Linked DNA regions of Luteibacter rhizovicinus DSM 16549. The protein of the gene in region 1 interacts with the protein of each later gene in a pairwise test. Links are inferred from orthologs where the notes say so. Each region holds a gene or a part of one and is shown on either strand. Other genes may lie near its edges.

Region 1 (12,751 bases):
TAGACGAATCGTACAGCGTGCCTGCCGTTCGACGAAGGGTTGAGCCCATCGGCCGCTTGCGACAGGATGGAGCGATGACCGATCACGATGCCCTGCTTTCCATCGACCGGGCCACGGTGCTCCGCGAGAACCGGCGACTGCTCGATGCCCTCTCCCTGGCGATCGCGCCGGGCCAGCACACGGCCATCCTCGGCCCTAACGGCTCGGGCAAATCCACCCTGGTGAAGTTGATCGAGCGGCGCATCTATCCCCTCGTCCACGACGATGGTTCAGCGGTCGTGCGCATCTTCGGCCGTGACCGCTGGAACGTGACTGAACTACGCTCTCTCCTCGGCGTTGTGTCGTCCGATCTGCGTCGGGAGTTCGAAGCGAGCAACGAGCAGGCATTGAACGCCGTGCTTTCGGGTTTCTTCGCGTCGATGACGCTTGGCCTCGATCACATCGTCGACGACGCCATGCGCCGTCAGGCGATGGACGCCCTCGTGCGTGTCGGCGCAGCGCATCTGGCCGAGCGCGACGTTTCGACACTGTCGACCGGCGAAGCTCGACGGGTGTTGATCGCCAGAGCGCTCGTTCACCGTCCACGCGCGCTGCTCCTGGACGAACCCTGCGCCGGGCTCGACCCCGGCACGCGGCGACGCTTCCTCGACCTGCTCAGCGAGCTGGCCCGCGAAGGAACCACCCTCGTGCTGGTCACGCACCACGTGGAGGAAATCGTGCCGGAGATCGATCACGTGGTGATGCTGCGTGACGGCCGCCTTTTCGATCAGGGACCCAAGGAACGCCTGCTCGCCGACAGTCACCTCTCGGAGCTGTTCGGCTGGCCGGTGGAAGTGGAACGGGGTAACGGTTTCTACGGCGCACGATTGCGCTGACCGGCCGCGCGCGCGAGACTCGACGCGACCTTCGAGGGAACCCTCATGATCCGCACCGCTCTTCCGTTCGCGCTCGTCCTTGCCTGTGCCGCCTGTTCGAAGCCGGCGCCCCCGACGCCGCAGCAACCGCCGACACCCCAGGCGCGCGTGTCAACGCCCTGGGATTCGATGGAGGCGCAGAAGAAGAAGGCGCAGGACGTGCAGAAGACCGTGGACGACCAGGCAAAGGCGCAACGTGAGGCGGTGGACGCGCAGACGCAGTGAGATAAGGCTTTTACCGCGGCGAGCAGAAGCAATACGCGTAGACGTGCGGCTTTCCTGCTTCCGCCGTACGGAACAGCGCAAACTCCGGCGCCAGCCGCGGCAGCTCGGCCACCCAACTCGGCAGATGCAGACCCCACGACAGCGCCACGTGCGTTTCGGAACTGTCGCCGACATTGGTCAGGAAGCGCTCGAAGGCGCCCATCGGCTTCTCGGCGTAACGCACGTTGAAATCCTTGCCGAGCTTCGCCTCCGCCGCGGCGTCGCGGATCGCGTCGTCGAGGCTGCCGATCCGGTCGACGAGGCCACGATCGAGCGCCTGCTGGCCGGTCCACACGCGACCCTGGGCGATCGCATCGATCGATGCGAAATCCTTGCCACGCGCCTTGGCGACATTGCCGACGAAGTCGCGATAACCCTTGTCGATGATGCTCTGGATGAGAATGCTCACCTTCGGGTCGAGCGGGCGCGTGATGTCGAACGCACCGGCGAGCGGGCTCGTGGCGACACCGTCACTCTTCACGCCGATCTTCGCCAGGGTATCCGGCACGGTGTAGAACATGCCGAAGATGCCGATGGAACCGGTGATGGTATTCGGCTCCGCATAGATGCGATTGGCGTTCATCGATATCCAGTAACCGCCGCTCGCGGCGACATCGCCCATCGAGACGATCACCGGGATACCGGCGGCACGCGTCGCCGCCACCTCGCGACGGATCTGCTCGGCGGCGTAGACCTCGCCACCCGGCGAGTTCACGCGCAGGACGAGCGCGCGGGTACGACGGTCGAAACGCACGGAACGGATCAGGGCGGCCGTGGACTCGCCGCCGATGCTGCCCTGCGCCTGCTTGCCGGAGGTGATTTCACCTTCGGCGACGACCACGGTGACGCCCTGGCCGGTCTGCAGCATGTCGGTGGTGGAAAGCCCGCGGTCGGCGAGATAGCCGTCGAGCTCGACCTGACGGAAGCCCTGGTCTTTCTTGCCCGCAGGCACGCCGCGCTCGCGCAGCATGGCGACGAACTGCTGCTCGTTGGCGATACCGTCGACCAGCCTCTCCTGCACGGCCAGATCGGCCAGGCTGCCGTTGGCGTCGCGCACGCGTTCGGCGAGGTTGTCCACGTCCGCGCGAAGGACGGCCGGCGCGATGTGGCGCAGCTTGGCCACTTCTTCGATCCAGGAGGTCCATAGACCGCCTAGCCAATAAGCATCGGCTTCCTTCGATTCCGGCGACGCGTGATCGAGGATGAACGGCTCGGCGGCGCTCTTGAACTGGCCGACGCGGAACAGGTGCACTTCCACGCCAAGCTTGTCGAGCAGATCCTTGTAGAACAAGCGGTAATTGGCCAGACCGGTGGCCATCACGCCGCCCTGCGGATCGACGTAGAGCTTGTCGGCATGGGCCGCGAGATAATACTGGCCCTGGTCAAGGCTCACGGCCCAGGCGAGCACCGGCTTGCCGGCGGCGCGGAAGCGATCGAGGGCGGCACCCACCTCGCGCAGGGCGGCAAAGCCGCCCGCCTGCAGTTTGTCGGTGCGCAGCACGATCTGGCTGATCCGGCTGTCTTTGGCCGCAGCGTCGATCGCGCGCACGAGATCGCGCACCTGCACCTGCTTGACGCCGTCGCCGGACATGCGGGCGATGGTTCGCGAAAGCGCATCGGCACTGTACTGCTCGACCAGCGCCCCCTCGGGCGCCAGCACCAGCACCGTCTTGTCTTCGACCTTGTTCGCATGGCCGCTGACCATGAGCACGACCACGAAGATCGCGAGGATCCCGAAGAAGATCGCATTGATGATGATCAGCCGGGTGATGTTGAGGCCCCGGCCAAGGCTACGCAGGAACCGGCCGAAGCCGCCTCCGCGTCGCGGCGGGGGAACAGGCTGCGGGCGACCGGGCAGGGGTGGCGGCGTGGCGTCGTGACGGTCCGGCATCTAAGCGGGTTCCTCGAAGGTTGTGTCGAGCGTAGCGCGTCGGCGCGACGGCATCACGTGTGGATTGGCAGGGGCGTCGATCCGGCGTCTTCCGGCCAGCGGCCCGTGGCGCTGCTTCGCCAGAATCGCAGGAAAAGAAGAATCGCCGCCATGCTCAGCCCGGCGATCAGGCCCATCCACATGCCTCGCGCGCCCATGTCGTGGGCGAAGGCCAGGTACCAGCCCACCGGAACGCCCACGCCCCAGTACGCGAACATGGTGATGCCCATCGGCACGCGGGTGTCTTTAAGGCCACGCAGCGCGCCGTTGGAGGCGACCTGGATGCCATCGGAGAACTGGAAGAAGCCCGCGAGGATCAAGAGCTGGGAGGCCATGGCGATCACGGCCGGGTCGCTGGTGTAGAGGCTGGCGATCGGGACGGGAAAGAGCAGCATGATTCCCGACGAGACGAACTGCGTGACCAGCACCAGCGCAATGCCCGACATGCCGGCGTAGCGCACCCCCTTGATGTCTCGGCGGCCTGCGGCATTGCCGACACGCACGGTGATGGCCATGGACAGGCCCAGCGGGATCATGAAGGCGACCGACGCGACATTAAGCGCGACGTGATGGCTGGCGGTCACCGTTTCACCGAGGCGACCGATCATCAGCGCGACGGCAACGAACATGCCCGCTTCCATCAACAGCGTGACGGCCATGGGCAAACCGATATTGAGCAGCTGGCCGATCGCCTTCAGATCCGGCTTCGCCATGCGCTGACGAAGATTGAGGTCGCGGTAGTTGCGGTGCCGGAAAACGTAGATGGCGAATCCGATCATCTCCAGCCAGAGCACGATCGCCGTGGCGATGCCGCTGCCGCGCGCGCCCATGACCGGGAAGCCCAGCTTGCCGTACATGAGGACATAGCCCAGCGGCGCGAGAATGAGCAGGCCGCCGAAGCTGAAATACATTGATGGCCGCGGCATGGACAGGCCCTCGGAGAGGCCGCGCAAGGCAAAATACGTCGTCAGTGCCGGCGCCGCGAAGCAGATGGCGTGCAGGAAGGCCGTCACGTCCGCGCGCATGGACTCGACGACACCGAACAGCGCCATCAGCGGCGAGGCGTGCCAGACGGCGAACGTCATGATGGCGCCGAGAAACCAGGCGATATACAGGGCCTGGTGGAAGATCGCCCCCACTTCGCCGCGCCGGCCCGCACCGTCGAGCTGCGCGACGGTCGGCGGCACCGACATCATCGTACCGAGGCCGAAGACCAGGGCCAGCACCCAGATGTTCACACCGGTCACGACCGAGGCCTGGGTATGCGCGCCCTGATGCCCGGCGAGTACGGCGTCGACGACGTTGGGCGCCATGGCGGAGAGCTGCGCGAAAATCATCGGGAGGGCCAGCCGGACGGTGGCGCCGATCTCGCGACGCGCGCGGGCACGGTCGAAGGACATGATGAAAAGCACGCAGGGAGGGCCGCCCATTGTAGCCGCCTCCCATGCCATCATCCGAGTTCGTAGGGGGAAAACACGGGGTTATAAGGATGAACGAACTGAAGCCGTCGCCCGTCCTGCTGTGCGCGAACTGCACAGCGGCACTCCAGGGCGCCTTCTGTCACGACTGCGGGCAGTCCGTCAAAAGCGTGATCCAGCCGGTATCGCACATGCTCGAGGACGCGGGAGACCTGTTCTTCCATCTCGACGAGCGCATCGTGCATACGCTGCCACCGCTCTACACGAAGCCGGGTTTTCTCACCCTGGAATACTTCTCCGGCCGGCGGGTGCGCTATATCGCGCCTTTCCGCCTGATGTTCGTGTTCTGCCTGCTCGCCTTCTTCTTCATGCACCTGGCCATCGGCGACTTCAAGGTCGGTAACGTCGAGGGCACGGCGGCGCGGGACTCCATCGACGCTTTCGCCAGCGCGAAGACGGCCGACGAAGTCCATGAGCTTTACGACGACCAGATCCATGAGGTGCGCACCGCGCGCAACGACCCGTCGTTGCCCGGCGCCGCCAAGGCGGGCCTGGGTGCCGCCGCCGGCCTCATCCACCAGGCGGCGAATGCGCGCCTGACCCAACTCAAGGCACCCCCGATTCCCACCGAGGCCGGCGAAACCGCGCCCACCGAGGAGCAACCCGGGCGGGGCGAGGCCAAGGTCGAGCAATGGTTCGGTAGCGATTCGAAGATCAGCGTCAGCTGGTTCCCGGACGCCCTGAACCGGCGGCTCAATGCTGGCTTTGGCCACTTCAAGGCCAACCTCATCCCGATCCTGAACAAGGGTCCGGGCAAGGACGAGGCCGTCCGTCGCATTCTGGACGGCTTCTTCTCCGTCCTGCCCCAGACGATGTTCTTCATGATCCCGGTGTTCGCCCTGGTCCTGAAGGTGTTTTATGCGTTCCGTCGGCGGCTCTACATGGAACACCTCATTGTCAGCCTGCACAGCCACGCCTTCCTCTTCATTTCCTTGCTGGGCCTGATCCTGCTGAGCTTCGCCCGGGAGGCCATCGCCCCGCGACTCGCCCTGGCCGGAACCGCTATCGGCTTCGTGCAGTTCGCCATGTGGGTATGGATGCCGATCTACCTGTTGGTGATGCAGAAACGGGTCTATCGGCAGGGATGGCCCATGACTATCCTGAAGTACTGGCTGATAGGCAGCGTCTATTTCTGGCTGCTTTTGTTTGCCGTAGTGATCGCTGCCATCGTGGGCATGACCCACTAGGATTTTTTCCTACCGTCCAGCCGGTTGTGCACAGGCACGAAGACCCCTTCGCTTTTGTCAAGGATTTATAGACGCCAGATGAACGTCGCCAGCGTCGCATTTTTAAGTTATTGATTAAACACTATATTTCAGCTTGGTTAAAATCTACCCAAGCTAAGCTGAAGGGCCCAACCATGCGCCTTGGATGCCCCCCATCCGGAGCTCATCCACAGACTTATCCACAGGACTTGTGGATAACACGGAAACCCTCTTGCGGGCGGGCACTTACCTCGGATTCCTCTTTTGGGGGATGTCTTATCAGCCCAAGCCTATGGCGCGCTGGTCAATCATTGACCAGCGAAATCGGCATAGGTCGTTAAACTAGGGGTCGCATGACCGCCGTCCTCCGTGTCGCCTTACCCGTCCCCCTCCTGACCCTGTTCGATTACCTGCCGCCCGAGGCAGGGAGCGCGCAGGCGGGATCGCGCGTGCGCGTGCCCTTCGGACGGGGCGAGATGGTCGGGATCGTGATCGATCCCGCCGCGGAAGCCGTCGTCGGGGTCAAGCGTCTGAAGCGGGTGAGTGAGGTGCTGGACGAGACGCCGCTCCTGGACGCCGAGTTGCTGGCCACCCTCGCCTGGGCGGCGGACTACTGGGCCGGCGCGCCAGGCGAGGCCTTCGCCAATGCCCTGCCCCTCGCGCTCCGCGAACCCCGGCCCCTGCCAGCCACCGGCCGTGAGGTCTGGGCGCTGACCCTCCAGGGCCGCAGTGCACGCGATGCCCGCAGCCGCAAGGGTGGCTCGGCCGCCTTGCTCGATGCACTGGCCGACGGCCCCCGCGCTGCCGACGATCTCGCCTTCGCTTTGCCGGAGTGGCGCGCGGCGGCCCGCCGCCTGGTCGAAGCCGGCCTGGTCGAAAAATCGGAGCTCGAGGAATCATCGCTGCCCGCCAGCCCTGCGCCGGGCCCTGCCCTGAGCGAGGAGCAGGCGGCCGCAGTCACTGCGATGGGAGAGGGGTTCGGTCGCTTCCAACCTTATGTACTGGATGGTGTCACCGGCAGCGGCAAGACCGAGGTCTACCTGGCCCTGATCGAACGCGCGCTGGCCGACGGCAAACAGACCCTCCTGCTGGTGCCGGAAATCGGTCTGGCGCCACAGACCGTCCGCCGCCTGCGCGAGCGCCTCGGCGTGACGATCGAAGTGCTCCATTCCAATCTCGCCGAGGGCGATCGCGCGCGCGCGTGGCTGCGGGCGCGCAATGGCAGCGCCAAGGTGGTCCTCGGTACGCGCTCGGCGGTGTTCACGCCCTTGCCACACGCCGGCCTGATCATCGTCGACGAGGAACACGACGCGTCCTACAAACAGCAGGAAGGCTTCCGATACCACGCTCGCGATCTCGCGCTCGTCCGCGCTCGCGCCCATGGCGTGCCCGTGGTACTGGGCTCCGCCACGCCATCGCTGGAGACACTGGGCAACGTCGAAGCGGGGCGCTACCAGCGACTGGTGCTGCGGGGCCGACCCGGCGCGACGCAGTCGACCCGCGTGCAGATCGTCGACATGCGCGCGCAACGCCTCGACCACGGCATGTCGCCCACGCTGATGAATGCCGTGGCCGCCTGCGTGGGCCGCGGCGAACAGGCGCTGGTCTTCCGCAACCGGCGGGGTTACGCCCCGGTCCTGCTCTGCTACGACTGCGGCTGGCACGCGGACTGCCCGCGCTGCGACCGGCCCATGACCTTGCACGCCGGTCGCCGCCGGCTCATCTGCCATCACTGCGACAATACGATGGCGGTACCACTCACCTGCCCGTCCTGCGCCTCGGCCAACATCAGCCCCCAGGGCCAGGGCACCGAGCGGCTGGAAGAAGCCCTGACAGCGCGGTTTCCCGACGTGCCCGTGGTGCGCATCGATCGCGAAACCACGCGACGCCGCGATGCTTTCGGCGAGATCCTCGACGGCCTGCGCGAAGACAAACCGGCCATTCTCGTCGGTACGCAGATGCTGGCGAAGGGACACGATCTGCCCAATCTCACCCTGGTCGCCATCGTCGGCGTCGACGAAGGGCTGCACAGCGTCGATTTCCGTGCCGGCGAGCGCCTTGCCCAGCTGGTGGTCCAGGTGGCGGGGCGCGCCGGACGCGCGAGCAAGCCGGGCAGCGTCCTCCTGCAGACGCACCACCCGGATCACCCGATGCTGCATGCGCTGCTACGTGGTGGCTACGGCGCCGTGGCGACCGAACTGCTCGACGAGCGCCGGCTGCTGGACCTGCCGCCTTTCGCCCATCAGGTGCTGTTACGTGCCGACGCTCTCGGACGCGCCGAAGTCGATGCCTTCCTGAGCCAGGCGCATATCGCCATCGGCCCGCCGGAGGATCTGCGTATCGCCGGCCCCATGCCCGCCCCCATGCCCCTCCGTGCGGGACGCCATCGGGGCCAGTTATTGGTCGAGGCCAGCTCGCGCGGCCGCCTGCACGCGTTCCTCCGGCCGTGGCAGCACGCGCTGCTGGGGCTGCCCGAGGCACGTAAAGTGCGCTGGTCGCTCGACGTCGATCCCATCGATCTTTACTGACAGAACGCCGCATGGCTGAACCGAAACCTATGGATGCCTACACGGCGGGGGCAATCGGCGCGACAATAGAGGTCTCCCAGGTAACGGAAACCCCAACGTGACCACTCAGCTCGAGCAACTGCGCAAGATCACCACCGTCGTAGCCGATACCGGCGACATCTCGGCCATTGCCAAGTACAAGCCGGAAGACGCGACCACCAACCCGTCGCTGCTGCTGAAGGCGGCCGGTATCCCGACCTATTCGGGCTACATCGACGAGGCCGTGCAGTGGGCCAAGGGTCAGAGCAACAACCGTGAGCAGCAGCTGGTCGATGCCGGCGATCGCCTCGCCGTGCTGGTCGGCCGCGAGATCCTCAAGATCGTCCCGGGCAAGGTTTCCACCGAAGTGGACGCGCGCCTCTCGTTCGATACGAATGCTTCGATCGACAAGGCCAAGCGCCTGATCGGCTTTTACGAAGAAATCGGCATCAAGAAAGAGCGCATCCTGATCAAGCTCGCCTCGACGTGGGAAGGTATCCGCGCTGCGGAGAAACTGCAGAAGGACGGCATCAACTGCAACCTCACCCTGCTCTTCAGCTTCGAACAGGCCGTGGCCTGCGCCGAAGCCGGCGTGTTCCTGATTTCGCCGTTCGTCGGCCGCATCTTCGACTGGTACGTTGCCAATACCGACAAGAAGACCTACGCGCCGGCGGAAGATCCGGGCGTGCAGTCCGTTCGCCGCATCTACGACTGGTACAAGCTGCACGGCTATGAAACCGTCGTCATGGGTGCCAGCTTCCGCAACATCGGCCAGATCCAGGCCCTCGCCGGCTGCGACCGCCTGACGATCGCGCCGGAGCTGCTGAAGGAACTGGACGAAAACACCAGCGACCTGCCGGTGGCGCTCAAGGACACCGGCGCGAAGGAAGCCAAGCCGGCCAAGCTCGACGAGGCCAAGTTCCGCTGGGGCCACAACGAGAACGCGATGGCTACCGACAAGCTCGGCGAAGGCATCCGCAAGTTCGCGGTCGACCAGCGCAAGCTCGAAGAACTGCTGGGCGCGAAGCTGTAAGTTTCGCTTCAACGGTGTAGCAAAAAGGGGCCTCACGGCCCCTTTTTTTGTGGGAGCCGATGTATCGGCGATGAGCGTTACAGCTTCCCCGCTCCGTTGGCTCTTCGCCGCTGAAGCGGCTCCCACATGGTTCTCTTCGTCGCTGAAGCGGCTCCCACACGAGGTGCTACCGACGGATCTTGAAACCGAGCAGGCGGTCCACCGTCTTGCCGTACGGCGGGCGCAACATCGCCGAAACATCGAAACGCGCCTGCCGGTACACGGAACGCGCATGGCTGAACGTGCGAAAGCCGTCGACGCCGTGGTACGCACCCATGCCTGACGGACCGATACCGCCGAACGGAAGGTCGTCCATCGTCAGGTGCAGAATGGTGTCGTTGAGGGTCACGCCGCCGACGATCGTGCGTGCCAGCACGCGCTCCTGTTCGTCTCTGTCGTTACCGAAGTAGTAGAGGCTGAGCGGTCGCGCATGCGCGTTGATATGGGCAATCGCGTCGTCGACGCCGTCATAGGGAATCACGGGGAGGATCGGCCCGAAGATCTCTTCGCGCAGGACGTCCATCTCGTCGTCGACGCCGAGCACGACAGTCGGCGCGAGACGGCGGTCGTCGAAGGTTTCTCCGGCGGCACCGAGCGGGCGTAGCGTCGCGCCTTTCGCCGTCGCATCCGCGAGATAACCGAGCAGGCGTTCGTGATGACGCACATTGACGATCGACGTGTAATCGGGGTTGCCGCTCAACGTGGGAAACATGCCGACCACCGCCCGTTGCAAGGCATCCACGAAGGCCTCGACGCGATCGGAAGGAACCAACGCGTAATCCGGCGAGACGCAGACCTGGCCCGCGTTGAGCGTCTTGCCGAACATCAGACGCTTCGCGGCGAGATCGAGATCCGCATCGCGACCGACGATGGCCGGCGACTTGCCACCCAGTTCAAGCGTTACCGGCACGAGGTTCTCGGCCGCCGCTCGCATGACGTGCCGCGCGACCGAAGTCGCCCCGGTAAAAATGAGGTGGTCGAACGGCAGTGCGGAGAACTGCTCACCGACACGACTGTCGCCGGTAATCACTGCGATCTCGGTTTCGCCAAAGGCTTTGGCGATCATCGACTGCATGAGCGCCGAGGAGCGCGGCGTGAACTCCGAGGGCTTGATCATCGCGCGGTTACCGGCGGCGAGGATGCCAGCCAGGGGCGAGAAGGTGAGATTGAACGGGAAGTTCCACGGCGAGATCAGGCCGACGACGCCCTTGGGCTGGTAGTCGACCCAGGCGCGTGCACCCAGCAGCGCGAGCGCGGCTGGCGATACCCTGCGTGCAGCGCGGCGCATCCAGCGTTTGACGTGCTTCTTCGCGTGCTTGAGCGGATCGATCGAAGCCGCGACGTCGGTGATCAGCGAGCCCTGGACCGAGCGGTGACCGAAATCGTCGCGCAGGGCATCCGCGATGTCACCCGCATGATCGACCAGCAGTCCGATGGCACGGTCGAGGCGATCGATGCGAACCGCAGCCGACGGCGAACCGTCGGTCAGCTGGGCGAGCTTCTGGCGTTCGAGGATGGCATGCATGGCGCCGAGTGTACGGCGGCCGAGGTGACCTTGTGGGGGCCTTCTTCCTGGGATGGCCCGCTTTGTGTGGGAGACGCTTCATCGGCGATGGGCATTGCGGCTTTACCGCTCCGTTAGCCTTTCGCCGCTGAAGCGGCTCCCACATGGTTCTTTTCGCCGATGCATTCGGCTCCTACAAGAGCACCAAGCTCAGGCCTGGGACCAGCCGCCGCCGAGGGCGCGGATCAGCTGGACGCTGGCACGCAGCTGGCGGGTTTCGAGGTCGATAACGCTACGCTGGGCGTCGAGCGCGGCCGTCTGCGCCTGCACCACATCGAGGTAGCCGACGGCACCGTTGCGATAGCGGTCAAGGGACAGGTCCACCGAGCGTTGCGCCGCGTCGGCGGCGGCACGTTGGTCGGTGAGCGCCGTGCCGAGATCGCGCAGCAGGACGAGATTGTCTTCCACCTGGGCAAAGGCGTTGAGGACCACGTCGCGGTACTTCGCGCCGGCCTCGTCGGTCGCAGCCTTGGCGGCATCGACGACAGCCTTGCGACGACCACCGTCGAACACGCTCAACAACAGCGTCGGACCGATCGACCAGAAGCGGTTCGGCGCGGTGGCAATGCTGCCCCAGGCGCTGCTCTGCCAGCCTCCCTGCGCGTCGAGCGTCAACTGCGGGAAGTACGCCGACCGCGCCACACCCACCCGGGCGTTTGCCTCGGCCGTGCGGCGTTCGGCAGCGGCAACGTCGGGTCGACGCTGGAGGATCACCGAGGGCACGTCGAGCGGGATGGTCGGCACTTTCACCTGCGCGTCGTTGGTCGCGAGGTTGAAGGTGGACGCGGAATCACCGACGAGTACGGCGATCGCATGCTGGATCAGCGCACGTTGTGCCTGCGTCTGGGTGAGCTGCGATTTTGCGTTGGACAGCTGGGTCTGCGCGCGAGCTACATCGAGGCCGGACGAGATGCCGCCCTCGTGGCGCGACTGCGTGAGTTCGAGCGCGCGACTGAAGGCGACGATGCTGTCGTTGAGCACCTTGACCTGGCGATCCAGGCCATTGAGCTGCAGGTAGCTGTCGGCCAACTGGGCCTGCAGGCTCAGGCGCACCGAGGCGAGATCGCCAGCGGCGGCGGCCTGCTCGGCCGTACCGGCGGCGACGGTATCGCGCACGCGCCCCCACAGGTCGACTTCATAGTCGGCCTGCACCCCGATCGTGTACGAGCTATACACCGCCGGCGACGTGGTGCCACGAAGCGGCCGCGTATCCGATTCGCGATCACGCTGACCATTGCCGTTCAGTCCGAGCGTCGGAAACAGCGCGGAACGAACCTGCCGCGTGAATGCTTCGGACTGCTCGTAATGCGCGAGCGCGGCGGCGAGGCTGGCGTTGTTCGCGATCAGCTTCGTCTGCAGGTCGTCGAGGCGCGAGTCACCGTAGAGCTTCCACCAGGCATCCCGGTCAAGGTGATCGGCTGGCTTCGCCTCAGTCCACGGCGAGGTCGCATTGGCGTACAGGTCGGCCGCCGGTACGTCGGGCACCTTGTAGGTCGGCGCGAGCGAGCAAGCAGAGAGTCCGAGCGATACCAGGGCCGCAAGCCCACCGACGCGCCAGGAAACGAACCGGCTCTCCGAATCAGGCCTTCGCAGCATGGTCGCCTTCCGCCTTCTTCTTCGGTGCATTGACGCGCACGGTGTCGCCATCGGCCAGGCCATCAGGCGGGCTTTCGATCAGGCGGTCGCCCGCCGCGATGCCCGAGCCCAGCTGGATCGTCTTGCCGAGATCCCGGGTGATCGTCACGTCCTTGAAGCTGACCTTGTTCTGCGCATCGACC
Region 2 (6,550 bases), 2.0 Mb from region 1 along the record:
ATTCGCGGGCATGGGAAGGGGAGATTACGTCGGTGACTATCCGGAGGTCGTTACAAGCCTTCGGGTGTCCAGGGACTGGGTGGAGCGCAAGTTTCCGGGTGTGCCGCCCGAAGTGATTCGCGTGATGACCGGCCGCGGCGACAGCATGAAGGGCCAGTTCAACGATGGGGACCTCATCTTCATCGATACCCGGGTCAAGGACTTCGATCAGGACTCGGCCTACTGCTTCCGCTGGGAGGGCCGCGTCCTCGTGAAGCGCCTGCAGTTCGTCGGGCGCAATACGCTGCGGATCCTCAGCAAGAATCCGGACTATCCCGCAATCGACGCGCCTCTGAGCGAGATCGAGATCGGCGGCAGAGCGCTAGCTGCCTGGACGCTGCAAGAGTTCTGACGGCCGGCTGCGCCCCGATGATGCTGCCACCCTAAAGCTAGTGGTGACGAGCGAACTTAGTATTGGATCGGCGAGTCCACGATCAGCGGCTTCAGCGATCCCGACCAATGGCGCTCGGGAACTATCGAGATCATTTTTCCCTGCTGGCGAAAGTCCGCCGCTTCTTGGATCTTGCGGCCATAGGAAGAGTGCAGCCAATCCCGCGACCCGATCTCGCCGACAATTACGTAATCGGTGCTGCCTGACACAGCAGCCCGCACGACTCCATGCCTGGCTTCGATCGCTTCACATACAGCAGCGCGCTTGCCAAACGTGAAGGTACCGGTGACCACAAATACGCTCGCCGAATGAAGAATGGTCGGAAGCGGTTCGTCGTAGGGCAACTCGGTACTCAGGCTATTCGCCCCGTTGGGATGGGCGATCTCCCCGCCGACCGTAGCAGTCAAAGCCTCAAGCAGATCCCGCTCTTCATCCAGATCAAGCACGCCATCCGCCAGCGCCTCAGCCACACGTGGATAGAGGACGTTGTACGGGAAGTGCTGGGCGAATTCGACGTGTCGGTCCAGCCAGTCGAGAAGGAACTTGGCCTCTGTACGGTTTACCTCGCCGTCCGCAAGGATGCCGCGGCATATCCCGAGAAGCTCATTGGTCGAGCGGTCCATGCGCCAGCTTCGCGTCATTGCCGCATTCGGAGCGGCGCCATCGTCGATCTTGAACATCGTCCTTTCCCCCCTGAAATTTCCTAAGAGGCAGCTTGCCGAAAAAACATTACGGAATACCGTTGACAGGTAATTACGGAATGCCGTAATGTCTCACCCACGCCACCACACGGCGATGGGAGAGGACGATGGACAACTTGCTCGTCAATTCGAACCACCAGGCGCTTGCCGACCGTACTGGCGCACTGGTCAAGGTAGTCAACGATCTGATCGCCGATATCGAATCCGATATCTCGGCTCCGTCCGACGCCGCTTTCCACGCGAAGGATGCCTTCAAGGCCCTCGCCTCGGCGCATAACGCCCTGATCGACAGCGCCCGCGAGCGTGCTGCGGCTCACTATCTGGGCATGGCGCGTGACGCGCAGCAGGCGGCTGCATGAACGCCCGTCCGTTCCTTCTCGGCCTCATCGTCCTCGCCTGCGTGACCACCATCGGCTGCGCGTCGACCTTCTTCGTCCGCAAGACCCAGCGCGACCTCGACGTCGACCAGTGCACGTACGGCGCGGTGGTTCCGCACAACATTCGCCGGCGGGATCGCAGCGATTACATCAAGCACACAACGGTCCCGGCGTGCCTGCGAGCCAAGGGCTACTCCGACGGCAACAGCGTTGGGGGTGCGCAGTGATCATCAAGTGCATCGAGCGCTTCTCGCGGGTGTTCGGAGCCCCTGTGGATTGGGACGGCAAGGATACGACCTGCGGCGCGCTGCCGATCAAGGACGTCCAGACACCCGAAGGCCCGTTCATGGTCTCGGCCTGGGAGCCGACACCGGCCGATCTCGCAGCCATGCAGAGCGGCGAGACGGTGAAGTTGTGGATACGCGGGACGTTGCATCCGGTTGTCGCACTCACGGTCGGAGATGTCGCATGAACGGCCTCACCGTCCAGCAGCGCCGCGCGCTCCGTTACGCCCTGACGAAGGCAGCAGGCGATCGCGAAGTTCAGGCCGCCGAGCAGCTGAAGCATGCCTCTTCGTCCACGCCGACCCTCCAGCGTTACTTCGAAAGCCCGCGTGGCGTCGTGCTGATGCTGATCGTTGGCCTCGCGATCTTCGTGATGTTCGCCCCGGTGGGGTCGCTGTGATTCGCCGTCTCATCGCCTGGTGGCTGTCCGCTCCGATGGATGAGAAGGCCGCCGTCGCCGTGATCGTCGGACCCTGGCTCGCGCTTGCCGCGCTGCTGCTGTCGCTTCCGCCGCCCCGCCGCTGAACGCCCAGCGTCCTCCCCTCCCCCGGGGCTTGGCGCGTACCGACGCCGGCGGTTGATGTACCGGCTCCTATCCCAACACCGCGCCGGCGGAAACCGGCAAAGGATCCCAGTGAGCAAGACCCCGAGCCGCATCTACATCGTTACCCGCAAAGACGCGACGAACCCGCGCCTGGTGCGCGCAACCTCGCAGCCGCAGGCGCTGCGCCACGTCGCACTCGATGAGTACAACGTCGACATCCCGACGCAGGACGAGCTGATCTCGGCCACGACCAGCGGCGTGACGGTCGAAATCGCGACGACACCGGACGTCTGATGGCTCGCGGCATCAACAAAGTAATCATCGTCGGCAACCTCGGCGCCGATCCTGAGACGCGATACACGGGCAGCGGCACGGCCATCACGTCGCTGCGCATCGCGACCTCTGAAGCCTGGACCGACAAGGCCTCCGGCGAGAAGCAGGAGCGCACTGAGTGGCACCGCGTGAAGCTGTTCGGAAAGCTCGCCGAGATCGCAGGCGAGTACCTGAAGAAAGGTCGCCAGGTCTACATCGAAGGCTCGCTGCGCACCGACAAGTACACCGACAAGGACGGCATCGAGCGCTACTCGACCGACATCATCGGCAACGAGATGCAGATGCTCGGCGGCCAGCCTTCGGAGCGTCCGGCAGACCGTTACGGCGAATCGCGCTATGGCGGTGGTGAGCGCGCCAGCGGCGGGAAGGGTCGCGCGCAGCGTGACTTCGAGCAGCGCGCGCACGACACGCCGCCCCAGTCCACCGGTACTCCGGCCAACGAAGAATTCGACGACGACACGATTCCCTTTTAGCAACGAGCCGGCTCCGGCCGGCAAGGATTTCCGATGCGGTTCGTAACCCTTGAGGTTGAGGTCGACGTCTCCGCCGTAATCGCGAAGCTCGACGACGAAGACCTCGCCGAGCTCGGCCTGATTGATGCGGCAAGCGTGGACGACGAGGCAGAGCCGACGGATTGGCAGGCCATCGCCGACGCCATCCGACGCGCCGACTTCCGCAAGGCCGAAGAACTGATCACGGAAGCCGCCCGAATTGCGGGTAGCGACCTCCCTCCCTTTGCCGTGGCGCGCGTCGCCTGAGGATTGCCATGTTCTTCCGCAACCTGACCTTGTTCCGCTTCTCTCCCGCTGTGGCTGCCGACCTTGAGCGCCTGGCCGAAGCCCTGCCCGATCACGCCCTGCGCCCCGCGGGACCGATGGAGATGTCCACCCGTGGCTTCGTCTCGCCGCTGGGCCGCTCGGCCGAGGATCTGACGCACATCGTCGGGTCGAACACCATGGTCGTCGCCGGCTGCGAGGACAAGTTGCTGCCGGCCGCCGTCGTTAACGATGAAGTCGCCAAGCGCGTGCAGAAGATCGTGGAGGACGAGGGCCGGAAGGTCAGTGGTCGCGAACGCAAGCGCATCAAGGACGACGCTCTCAACGAGCTCCTACCCCGTGCCTTCGTCCGCCCGTCGCGCACCGCCGCGTATGTCGATCGCAAGTCCGGCTGGGTCGTCGTGGACACCGGTAGCCGCGGGGCGGCCGAGACGGTGCTTTCCCAGATTCGCGAGGCCCTGGGCAGCTTCCCCGCCGTCCCGCTCGCTCCGGAAGAATCGCCGCGCGTGCTGCTGACCCACTGGGTATCGACCGGCGAGCTTCCGGCCGGCTTCACCCTGGGCGACGAGATCGAGCTGCGCGACCCCGCCACGGCATCCGGCGCGATCGCCCGGTGCCGCCGGCAGGACCTCGACACCGACGAGGTACGCGAGCACCTGCGCACCGGTAAGCAGGTCTACAAGATCGGCCTGGTCTACGACGACCGCATCAGCTTCGTGCTCGGTGAGGACCTGGTCGTTCGCAAGGTCAAGTTCACCGACGTCGTGCTCGACGAGCAGGCTGATAGCCCGGAGTCGGCCGCGGCGGAGCTGGATGCGAACTTCGCCCTCATGGCGCTCGAGTACGAGCGGCTCCTGGCGAAGCTGGCCGTGCTGTTCAAGCTGCCGAGGCCCGAATAATGGCCGCCGCCCCGATCTACGCCAACGTCCGCGACCACGTCCGCGACGACGAGCGCGGCTTCACTGAGCACCCCGATCTGCCGCAGTTCTACGACAAGCCCTTCAACACCGAGGATGAAGGCTTCATCGACTCCAAGGCACTCGCCCAGGCTGGGCTCGAGTGCACCTTTGTCGAGTTCGAATATGACGCGACCGACGAGCAGTTGGAAGCGTGGTTCGAGGACGGCCAGGACGATCTGAACGGCTGGACTCCGTCCGTGCCGAACGGCGATGGCTGGCTGCTTGCCGGCATCTGGGATGCAGAGGACGGCCCGCTTGCGTTCTATGTGCGCGAAGTGGTGACCGCATGAACGCGCGGTTCCGTCTTTGGCTTCTCCGCCGCGCCCTTCGCGTCACCGAGCGACAGCCTGACTTCATCGTCCACGGTGGGGAAAAGGATGGCGCGCAGCAGGGTCCGTACCTAAAGCGCTGGTGGGCCATCCCGAGGAACCGGTTCTTCAACATGTACGTGCACGAGCTGCTTCGGTCGGACGATGCCCGCGCCCTCCACGACCACCCCTGGTGGAACGTGAGCGTCCTGCTCAACGGCTCATACATTGAGCACCGGATCCTCGCCGGCGGCGTGCACACACAGACGCTGCTTACTGCTGGATCGGTCGTGGTTCGCATGCCGCGGACTGCCCATCGGCTGGAGATGCTCCCGGGCAAGACCTGCATCACTCTCTTCATCACAGGCCCGAGGGTCCGTGACTGGGGGTTCCATTGCCTGCGAGGCTGGGTGCCCTGGCAGCGCTTCACCAAGCCGAGCGACTCGGGCGCCATTGGCGCCGGTTGCGACGGCCTCGACGAAGGCGCGAAGTCGTGACGCCGTGGAAATCAGCCAACGAACTGGGGCTCAAAATCAGCCATGAATGCATCGAGGCGCGCCCTCGTGACCGATATCTGCGCAAGGCAACTGTCGGCGGTATCGCGAAGAGCCGACACGGTTGCACTGGATCCAGCGTTGACTTGGTCGATAAGGATGCTCCGGATCGCCTTGACGTTGTCCGGAAGCGCGGCGACCGCGACCGCGTGACGAGCCGGAAGGTCGACCACCTTGTCCATATGGGCGGCAATCTTCATCGTGTCAGCCTGCTCGATTATTCGGTAAGCATCGAATACGGCCGCAGCCATTTCATCGCGAGAACCTGCTGTCTGGGCTTTAGTGAGCGCAGCCGCGGCGAGCTCCATGGCGCGATGAATGATCCCAACGTCAGCGAAGAGGAACGAGGCGATAACACGTCCGCGAGCGTAACGGTCCTCCTCTCGTCGCTTCGATTCTCTGCCTGCCAAGTTCAGGGCGACGGCCACAGCTGCGATTGTTCCGAAAGCCGACACCCACGTCGCGAGATCCCCAACCTCCATACCCCATATCGCCAGGCAACCTGCCATGCGTGAACTCCCCATCCTGATGAATGGCGCCATGGTGCGCGCGACCGGCGACGTGGACAAGACCGCTGTCATCAGCCCGTGCGGGCGCTATCGCTACGTTCTGACGCGGACGTGGGATTACACCCTGCCGGTCCTCGTATTCTGCATGCTCAACCCGAGCACGGCGGACGCCAGCGAGGACGACCCGACGATTCGACGGTGCATGGGCTTCGCACGCCGCGAGAACTGCGGCGGGATCGCCGTCGTGAACATCTTCGCCTGGCGCGCCACTGATCCGAGTGAGTTGCCTGACGACATGGCGATGGCGGCTGGTCCAGACAACAGCCGGCACTTGGACGAGGTCCTGAAAGACCGCCGCGTGGTCGCGGCATGGGGCGCGAACGCCACAGCGAGCCGAATGATCACGTCGACGTTCCTCGGTGGCTTGCGTACCGCGGCAACCAGCGTTCACTGCCTCGGTCGGACCAAGTCGGGCGCGCCTCGCCACCCGCTGTATGTGCGCGGTGACGCACTGCTGGAGGATCTTTGATGGGCTACCTGAACCCGCTCCTGCAGCTTCCCGCTGGAAAGGCTCTCGCTGCCCTGCCCGCTGACCAGCGCGCCCCTATCGAGGCAGTCATGCGCGACCTGCGTCACCAGGCGAACACCGAAGCCGAAAAGGCTTGGGCTAAGCGCAAGGGCCCGATGGCCGCGTATTGGCGAGCCGTTTCGACCTACGCCCGTCACACCGCACACGCTCTATCGAAGGAGGCGGCGAAGCCGTGAACCACCACAT

What was found.
Region 2: the proteins of BJI69_RS05255 (region 1) and ssb interact in binary tests that used the Escherichia coli proteins (3 or more experiments, as listed by UniProt). The link is inferred for Luteibacter rhizovicinus DSM 16549 from one-to-one orthologs.

Annotation. Positions count from the first base shown.
Region 1 is NZ_CP017480.1:1,128,288-1,141,038, forward strand. What follows is about bases 5,740-8,731. They hold BJI69_RS05255 (primosomal protein N'), read left to right. Parts: upstream 5,740-6,144; coding sequence 6,145-8,319; downstream 8,320-8,731. Other genes in these bases: BJI69_RS05250 (DUF3667 domain-containing protein), read left to right, coding at 5,740-5,773; tal (transaldolase), read left to right, coding at 8,417-8,731. Also shown: BJI69_RS05230 (ABC transporter ATP-binding protein), read left to right, coding at 75-875; BJI69_RS05235 (hypothetical protein), read left to right, coding at 921-1,139; signal peptide peptidase SppA, read right to left, coding at 1,150-3,069; BJI69_RS05245 (MATE family efflux transporter), read right to left, coding at 3,123-4,508; more of BJI69_RS05250, read left to right, coding at 4,598-5,739; more of tal, read left to right, coding at 8,732-9,370; BJI69_RS05265 (coniferyl aldehyde dehydrogenase), read right to left, coding at 9,537-10,934; BJI69_RS05270 (efflux transporter outer membrane subunit), read right to left, coding at 11,124-12,569; BJI69_RS05275 (efflux RND transporter periplasmic adaptor subunit), read right to left, coding at 12,553-12,751.
Region 2 is NZ_CP017480.1:3,128,243-3,134,792, reverse strand. The notes cover bases 1,607-4,385. They hold ssb (single-stranded DNA-binding protein), read left to right. Parts: upstream 1,607-2,629; coding sequence 2,630-3,142; downstream 3,143-4,385. Other genes in these bases: BJI69_RS14250 (hypothetical protein), read left to right, coding at 4,344-4,385; BJI69_RS14255 (recombination-associated protein RdgC), read left to right, coding at 3,436-4,344; BJI69_RS14260 (hypothetical protein), read left to right, coding at 3,176-3,427; BJI69_RS14270 (hypothetical protein), read left to right, coding at 2,427-2,630; BJI69_RS23055 (hypothetical protein), read left to right, coding at 2,189-2,317. Outside these bases: BJI69_RS14300 (XRE family transcriptional regulator), read left to right, coding at 1-391; BJI69_RS14295 (BRCT domain-containing protein), read right to left, coding at 448-1,110; BJI69_RS14290 (hypothetical protein), read left to right, coding at 1,239-1,490; more of BJI69_RS14285, read left to right, coding at 1,487-1,606; more of BJI69_RS14250, read left to right, coding at 4,386-4,694; BJI69_RS14245 (hypothetical protein), read left to right, coding at 4,691-5,209; BJI69_RS14240 (hypothetical protein), read right to left, coding at 5,221-5,694; BJI69_RS14235 (DUF1643 domain-containing protein), read left to right, coding at 5,774-6,304; BJI69_RS14230 (hypothetical protein), read left to right, coding at 6,304-6,540. UniProt on the Escherichia coli protein: Plays an important role in DNA replication, recombination and repair. Binds to ssDNA and to an array of partner proteins to recruit them to their sites of action during DNA metabolism. Acts as a sliding platform that migrates on DNA via reptation.